DNA from 2 places in the Pseudomonas sp. 14P5.3.2 genome. Region 2 is predicted to be linked to the other one. Evidence: predicted binding sites of a transcription regulator. Region 2 holds the regulator's gene; the other holds the start of a gene.

The links. Region 2 encodes sigma-54, which starts transcription at its own class of promoters, with help from an activator protein. Its sites were predicted from a motif close to ANTGGCATNNANNTTGCTNT; they were not measured.
Region 1: a site for sigma-54 is predicted at 1,844-1,863, ahead of glnK (P-II family nitrogen regulator). Genes of this name have one in related genera too.

Annotation. Positions count from the first base shown of each region.
Region 1 is NZ_JBYOKU010000023.1:11,218-15,429, reverse strand. It holds gene AC27VU_RS18570 (ammonium transporter) at 1-1,266, opposite strand, end outside; gene glnK (P-II family nitrogen regulator) at 1,304-1,642, opposite strand; gene AC27VU_RS18560 (accessory factor UbiK family protein) at 2,056-2,316, shown strand; gene AC27VU_RS18555 (YifB family Mg chelatase-like AAA ATPase) at 3,075-4,212, shown strand, end outside.
Region 2 is NZ_JBYOKU010000004.1:183,588-187,799, forward strand. It holds gene rapZ (RNase adapter RapZ) at 1-758, opposite strand, end outside; gene ptsN (PTS IIA-like nitrogen regulatory protein PtsN) at 761-1,225, opposite strand; gene hpf (ribosome hibernation-promoting factor, HPF/YfiA family) at 1,238-1,546, opposite strand; gene AC27VU_RS05105 (RNA polymerase factor sigma-54) at 1,620-3,113, opposite strand; gene lptB (LPS export ABC transporter ATP-binding protein) at 3,300-4,025, opposite strand; gene lptA (lipopolysaccharide transport periplasmic protein LptA) at 4,025-4,212, opposite strand, start outside.

The sequences.
Region 1 (4,212 bases), on a different contig from region 2:
CAGGCCCATGACCACGTCCAGTACCTTGAGGATGATGAAGGTGACGATCGCGGTGTAGATCACCGTGAAGCCGACGCCTTTGCACTGAATCCACACTTGCGAAGCGATGTCGGTCACGGTGCCGAAGCCACCCAGCGCCGGCGCGGCGAACACGCCGGTGAGAATCGCGCCGAGGATGCCGCCGATACCGTGCACGCCGAAGGCATCCAGGGAGTCGTCGTAACCGAGTTTGCGTTTCAGCGTGGTCGCGCAGAAGAAGCACACCACACCGGCCGCCAGACCGATGATCAGCGAGCCCATCGGGCCCACGGTACCGGCTGCCGGCGTGATTGCCACCAGACCTGCAACCACACCCGAGGCAATGCCCAGTGCGCTAGGTTTGCCGTGGGTGATCCACTCGGCGAACATCCAGCCCAATGCTGCAGCAGCGGTAGCGATCTGAGTCACCAGCATCGCCATGCCGGCAGTGCCGTTGGCGGCCGCGGCGGAACCGGCGTTGAAGCCGAACCAGCCGACCCACAGCATCGCCGCGCCCATCAGGGTGTAACCAAGGTTGTGCGGTGCCATCGGGGTGGTCGGGAAGCCTTTGCGCTTGCCCAGCACCAGGCACGCCACCAGACCGGCGATACCGGCGTTGATGTGAACCACGGTGCCGCCGGCGAAATCGAGCACGCCCCAGTCGCCCAGCAGCGAACCCGGACCGCTCCAGACCATGTGCGCGATCGGCGCATACACCAGAGTGAACCAGACGCCCATGAACACCAGCATCGCGGAGAACTTCATGCGCTCGGCGAAGGCACCGACGATCAGCGCCGGGGTGATGATGGCGAAGGTCATTTGATAAGTGACGAACACCGCTTCAGGGAACAGTGCTGCCGGGCCGGTAATGCTGGCAGGCGTGATGCCCGCGAGGAAGGCCTTGGCAAAGCTGCCGACGAAGGAGTTCAGGTTGACGACGTTGGCTTCCATCCCGGTGGTGTCGAACGCCATGCTGTAGCCATAAAGGAACCACAGGATGGTGACCAGGCCGGTAATGGCGAAGCACTGCATCATCACCGAAAGAATGTTTTTTGACCGCACCATGCCGCCGTAGAACAGCGCGAGGCCCGGAATGGTCATGAACAGCACGAGGGCTGTGGAGGTCAGCATCCAGGCGGTGTCGCCGGAATTGAGGACTGGAGGCGCCACCGGATCTGCCGCCATAGCCAGGCCGGGCATTACGATGGACAACAGGGCGCCTAGCCCTGCGAATTTACGCAGAGTCATATTGTTTTCTCCTGGGGCGTTGGGTTTGTGGCGGCGTTTAGATCGCGTCGGTATCGGTTTCGCCGGTACGGATGCGGATCGCCTGTTCCAGATTGACCACGAAGATCTTGCCGTCACCGATCTTGCCGGTGTTGGCAGCCTTGGTGATCGCCTCGATCACCCGATCCAGATCCTTGTCGTCGATGGCAACGTCGATTTTCACCTTGGGCAGAAAATCGACCACATACTCCGCGCCGCGATACAGCTCGGTGTGACCCTTCTGCCGGCCGAAGCCTTTGACTTCAGTGACGGTAATGCCCTGCACGCCGATTTCGGACAGCGACTCGCGCACGTCGTCCAACTTGAACGGCTTGATGATGGCAGTGACTAGCTTCATGAAACTCTCTCCCGAATTGGTGGACTTGCCCCAGGAAAACAAACCCGACTCAAGTCTAAGCGCAGTGCCTGGCTTTGTAACGCATCGTCGGCCTTACCTGCCCGACTGACGCCAGCTAACCGCTGCCGGCGAAACTCCCCGTCCCGCCTGCCGCACTGCATTCGTCACAGCGACTGCATCAGTGCATGGGTCACTACCGACTAAGCAGAAAGCTTGCCATCTCGCCAAATTCCCCTGATTTCAATCCCTTGGCCGCAGCCGCAGGCGCTCGCGCACAAAACCCGCGATGGATACGCACAACAACGGTGCGCTGCCGTCCGTCCGCTTGCGCGAAAAGCGTGCATCCATGCCTGCGCAAATGACTATAGACACTGCGTGATACACTGCCCGCCATTGTTTACAGGACATCCACCATGCTCGCGCCCAAAGACTTCCTCGACGCCCTGAGCGGCACTGCCTCCCGCCTGTTCAGCGGTGACACCCCGCTGCCGAAAGCCGAAATCGAAAGCCAGTTCAAGATGCTGTTGCAAAGTGCATTCAGCAAACTGGATCTGGTGAGCCGGGAAGAGTTTGACAGTCAGATGGTCGTACTGGCCCGTACCCGCGCTCGCCTCGAGAGCCTCGAAGCGAAAGTTGCCGAGATGGAAGCGAAGCTGACGCCGCCTGCGGAATAACAATCCCGAGTAGAAATGCCTTCAAGTTTGCGAAGAGAAGTTAAACCGCTCCTGCCAAAGCAGGAGCGGTTTCCGTCAGATCAATCCTTACAACGAATTATTCCAACGGTCTCGCAGAAACTCGTACAGGCGAAAAGCCCATAACGCGATTCTGACGAGGCGCCACATATGTTTAAGAAACTTAGACATATTTTGGCCCTCCTTGCGTGGGGCCAAACCTCCGATGCACTTTCCGGCGTACGAACACCTTCGGGACTACACGTGAGTGTGTCCGCCAAGGCGGCCGGGTGTGAGTCCCCCAAAAAAAGCACCGGCACGGGTCTCACACCGCGTCGAGGAACATGAAGTCTTTGCGCTCCCGGCCACACTTCGCGAATACTCCATGAGTGGGCATCGTCATTGCGGATTTTATGAGCGCCCTTAGAAAAGCGATTTAAACAACTTGTATCAAGTCGTTAGGCAAGTGCTGACAACATTACCGTTGCGCCCGTTCAAGCCCTTTTGATACTTGCGCCAATGAGCAAACATGCATAACCTGATTTCACGTGAGTGTGTCCGCAAAGGATACGCAGGCCTTGGCCTCACCGAAGCCTGCAAACTGAAAACCGTCTCCTCAAGGCGGTTTTTTTTCGCCTCGAGATTGGTTGACCACTTTCCCGCAACATCCAGTGAAAGTTCGCCCCCGCCTGATCGCCCTTCCCCAACTACCCTTCAAAAACCCGCAGGAAGCGGTCCCCGATTCAGCTCAAGGAACGACCATGTCCCTCTCCATCGTCCACAGTCGCGCCCAGATTGGCGTCGATGCCCCCGCCGTCACCGTCGAAGTCCATCTCGCTAACGGTCTGCCCTCGCTGACCATGGTCGGCCTGCCGGAAGCGGCGGTGAAGGAGAGCAAGGACCGGGTGCGCAGCGCGATCATCAATTCCGGGCTGCAGTTTCCGGCGCGGCGGATCACCTTGAATCTGGCGCCGGCGGATTTGCCCAAGGATGGCGGACGGTTTGATCTGGCGATTGCCTTGGGGATTCTATCGGCGAGTGTGCAGGTGCCGTGTCTGACACTCGATGATGTGGAATGCCTCGGTGAGCTGGCGTTGTCCGGCGCGGTAAGGCCGGTGCGCGGGGTGTTGCCGGCGGCACTGGCGGCGCGCAAGGCCGGGCGGGCACTGGTGGTACCGCGGGCGAATGCCGAGGAGGCGTGCCTGGCTTCGGGCCTGAAGGTGTTTGCGGTGGACCATCTGCTGGAGGCGGTGGCGCATTTCAATGGGCACACGCCAGTCGAGCCTTATGTATCGGACGGGCTGATCCATGCCGCCAAACCTTATCCCGACCTCAATGAAGTGCAAGGTCAGATGGCCGCGAAACGGGCGCTGCTGATTGCGGCGGCGGGCGCGCACAACCTGTTGTTCAGCGGGCCACCGGGGACGGGCAAGACCTTGCTGGCGAGTCGCTTGCCGGGGCTGCTGCCGCCACTATCCGAATGCGAAGCCCTGGAAGTGGCAGCGATTCAATCGGTCGCCAGCGGCGTGCCGCTGACCCATTGGCCGCAGCGACCGTTTCGCCAGCCGCACCACTCGGCATCCGGTCCGGCGCTGGTCGGTGGCAGCTCCAAACCGCAACCCGGCGAGATCACCCTCGCACATCACGGTGTGCTGTTTCTCGATGAATTGCCGGAGTTTGATCGCAAGGTGCTGGAGGTGCTGCGCGAGCCGATGGAGTCCGGACATATCGTGATCGCCCGAGCCAAGGATCGCGTGCGCTTTCCGGCGCGATTTCAGTTAGTGGCGGCCATGAATCCGTGTCCCTGTGGATATCTTGGCGAGCCGAGTGGCAAGTGTTCGTGCACGCCGGACATGGTTCAGCGCTACCGCAACAAGCTGTCGGGGCCATTACTGGATC
Region 2 (4,212 bases):
GTGCAGCCAATGGCAATGGTGACATAGGCGCGATTGCTCGCGGCAAAGCGCGGCAGCCATTTATTCAGGTAGCCGTAGATGTCTTGAAACATCTCCTCAACCTCCGGCTGCGCGGCCAGATATTCGGCGACCGGTGCATCGAGACCGGATTGTGCGCGCAATTCAGGCTTCCAGTACGGATTGGGCAGGCAGCGCACGTCGAACACCAGATCCGCATCCACCGGCATGCCGCGCTTGAAACCGAACGACTCGACCAGGAAGGCCGTACCCGGCTCCGGCTGGTTCAGCAGGCGTAGCTTGATGGTGTCGCGCAACTGGTACAGGTTCAGATTGGTGGTGTTGACCTTGAGGTCGGCCAGGTCGGCAATCGGCCCGAGCAGGGCGGTCTCGTCGTTGATCGCTTCGGCCAGCGAACGGTTGGCCGTGCTCAGCGGGTGACGACGGCGGGTTTCCGAAAAGCGCTTGAGCAGGGTTTCTTCGTCGGCATCCAGATACAGCACATCGCACTGGATGTGCCGGGCGCGGACTTCTTCCAGCAACTCGGGGAAACGCGACAGGTGGCTCGGCAGGTTGCGCGCATCAATCGACACCGCCACCAGCGGCTGGGCCAGTTCGGTGTGGATCAGCGCGCGTTCGGCCAGTTCCGGCAGCAGACCGGCCGGCAGGTTGTCGATGCAGTAATAGCCGTTGTCCTCAAGGACATCCAGGGCAGTGCTTTTACCCGAGCCGGAGCGGCCGCTGACGATGATCAAGCGCATGATTAATGCCCGTTTTGCTCGCTCAGGACGACCTGATACAAGGCTTCGTTGCTCGGTGCGCTGCGCAGTTTTTCGCGCACTTCCTTGCGATCGAGCATGCTGGCGATCTGGCGCAGTAATTCCAGGTGGGCATCGGTGGCAGCTTCCGGGACCAGCAGGACAAACAGCAGGTCAACCGGCGCACCGTCGATGGCATCGAAATCGATAGGCGCATCAAGGTGCATCAAAGCGCTGACAGGCGCTTCACAGCCTTTGAGGCGACAGTGGGGAATGGCGATGCCGTTGCCGAAACCGGTGGAGCCGAGTTTCTCACGGGCGATCAGCGCCTCGAAGACATCTTGCATCTCCAGACCCGGCACTTCGCGGGCGATCAGGTTGGCAATCTGTTCGAGGGCTTTCTTTTTACTGCCGCCCGGCACGTTCACCAGGGAACGGCCGGGGGTCAGGATACTTTCAAGTCGGATCATGGGTTGGGGGTGTTAACGACCTGTCGCGCCCTGGAGGAGGCTCTGGGTCTTTTCCTTATGCTTTTTGAGTTGGCGATCCAGCTTGTCGGTCAGTGCGTCGATCGCAGCGTACATGTCGGTATCTTCTGCGTTGGCGACCACTTCGCTGCCGGGAATATGCAAGGTGGCTTCGATTTTCTGCTTCAGCTTTTCGACGCACATCGTGACCTGCACGTTGGTGATCTTGTCGAAATGGCGCTCCAGTCGTTGGAGTTTTTCCTCGATATAGGAACGCAGAGGTTGGGTCACTTCCAGTTGGTGTCCACTGATGTTGACTTGCATACAGCTTCTCCTTCGTTGCCAGTGCATAAAGCGGCAGGCCGAAGAGCCTGCCACTGGAACGCTGTAACGTGGCTTACATCAACCGCTTGCGTTCGCTCGAAGGCGCGATCCCGAGGGATTCGCGGTACTTGGCGACGGTGCGGCGAGCCACCTGAATGCCTTGTGCCTCCAGTAAACCAGCGATCTTGCTGTCACTCAACGGCTTTTTCTGATTTTCCGCCGCAACCAGTTTCTTGATGATCGCGCGAATCGCCGTGGACGAGCATTCGCCGCCTTCGGAGGTGCTGACGTGGCTGGAGAAAAAGTATTTCAGTTCATAAATGCCCCGTGGGGTATGCATGAATTTCTGGGTAGTGACGCGGGAAATCGTCGATTCGTGCATACCAACCGCCTCGGCGATGTCGTGCAGGACTAACGGCTTCATGGCTTCGTCGCCGTACTCCAGGAAACCGCGCTGATGCTCGACGATCTGGGTCGCCACTTTCATCAGGGTTTCGTTGCGGCTTTGCAGGCTCTTGATGAACCAGCGCGCTTCCTGCAACTGATTGCGCATGAAAGTGTTGTCGGCGCTGGTGTCGGCGCGACGGACAAAACCGGCGTACTGTGCGTTGACCCGCAGACGGGGCACCGACTCCTGATTCAGCTCGACCAGCCAGCGTTCGTTGTCCTTGCGCACAATGACGTCCGGCACCACGTACTCGGCTTCAGTCGATTCGATCTGCGAGCCCGGGCGCGGATTCAGACTCTGCACCAGTTCGATGACCTGACGCAGCTCATCTTCCTTGAGCTTCATGCGCCGCATCAGCTGGCTGTAGTCGCGACTGCCGAGCAGATCGATGTAATCGCTGACCAGACGCTTGGCTTCGTTCAGCCACGGAGTCTTGGCCGGGAGCTGGCGCAGTTGCAGCAACAGGCATTCGCCGAGGTTGCGGGCGCCGATGCCGGCGGGTTCGAACTGCTGGATGCGGTGCAGGACGGCTTCGATCTCGTCCAGCTCGATATCGAGTTCCGGATCAAAGGCGTCGAGAATTTCTTCGAGGGTTTCGTCGAGGTAGCCCTGATTGTTGATGCAATCGATCAGGGTCACGGCGATCAGGCGGTCGGTGTCGGACATCGGCGCCAGGTTCAATTGCCAGAGCAAATGGCTCTGCAGGCTTTCCCCGGCAGAGGTGCGGGTGGTGAAGTCCCACTCGTCGTCATCGCTGCTGGGCAGGCTGCTGGCGCTGGTCTGGTAGACATCTTCCCAGGCAGTGTCGACCGGCAGCTCGTTGGGAATCCTCTCGTTCCATTCACCTTCCTCCAGGTTGTCCACCGTCGGGGCGGTTTCCTGGTATGACGGTTCCTGAATGTCGGTGTTGGGCTTTTGTTCGGCGTTGTCGGCCAAAGGATCGGAGTTGTCGAAGTCGTCGCCTTCTTCCTGGCGTTCGAGCATCGGATTGGATTCCAGGGCCTCCTGGATTTCCTGTTGCAGGTCCAGGGTCGACAATTGGAGCAGGCGGATGGCCTGTTGCAGCTGCGGTGTCATCGTCAGCTGCTGGCCCATTCTCAAGACTAGCGATGGTTTCATGGCAGGGGCTTAACACCTTATTCGCCGGCGCGCATGCGCCATCCACTACAGGGCGCCGAAGCGCCAAACTTAAGCAAATTATATGCCTGAAACTGTCGTGTTTGCCTAGAGCGCTGTAACAATAAAAGCGTATAAAAGCCTGCTTCATCGATACAGCACCCGGAGGCTGGCCAAGTGCCTTGGTGCTTACAGGCGGAACTCGTGGCCCAGATACACTTCCTTCACCAGATCGTTGGCAAGGATGGTCGCAGCATCGCCTTCGGCGATCAGTTGACCGTCGTTGACGATGTAGGCGGTTTCGCAGATATCCAGGGTCTCACGCACGTTGTGGTCGGTGATCAGAACACCGATGCCCTTGGCCTTGAGGTGGTGGATGATCTGCTTGATGTCGCCGACCGAGATCGGGTCGACACCGGCGAACGGTTCGTCGAGCAGGATGAATTTCGGTGCGGTCGCCAGTGCGCGGGCGATTTCCACCCGGCGGCGTTCACCACCGGACAGGCTCATGCCGAGGTTGTCGCGGATGTGGCTGATGTGGAATTCCTGCAGCAGGCTTTCCAGTTCCTTGCGACGACCGGCCTTGTCGAGTTCCGCGCGGGTTTCGAGGATGGCCATGATGTTATCGGCCACCGACAGTTTGCGGAAGATCGACGCTTCTTGCGGCAGATAGCCGATACCGGCCTTGGCGCGGCCGTGCATCGGCTGATGGCTGACGTCCAGATCATCGATCAACACGCGGCCCTGATCGGCCTGCACCAGGCCGACAATCATATAGAAGCAGGTCGTCTTGCCGGCGCCGTTCGGGCCGAGCAGGCCAACGATCTGGCCACTGTCGATCGACAGGCTGACGTCGCGCACAACCTGGCGGCTTTTATAGGCCTTGGCCAGGTGTTGAGCTTTCAGAGTTGCCATTACTGGGCCTTTTTCTCGTCGTTTTTCGGCTTCGGCTGGATCACCATGTCGATGCGCGGACGCGCCTCGGTGACTTTACTGCCGGTAGCGCGGCCGGCGCTGGCCAGTTTTTTCACCGTGTCATAGACGATTTTTTCGCCCTGAGTGGTGTTGTTGTCCTTGTCGACAACCTTGGCCTTGTCGATCA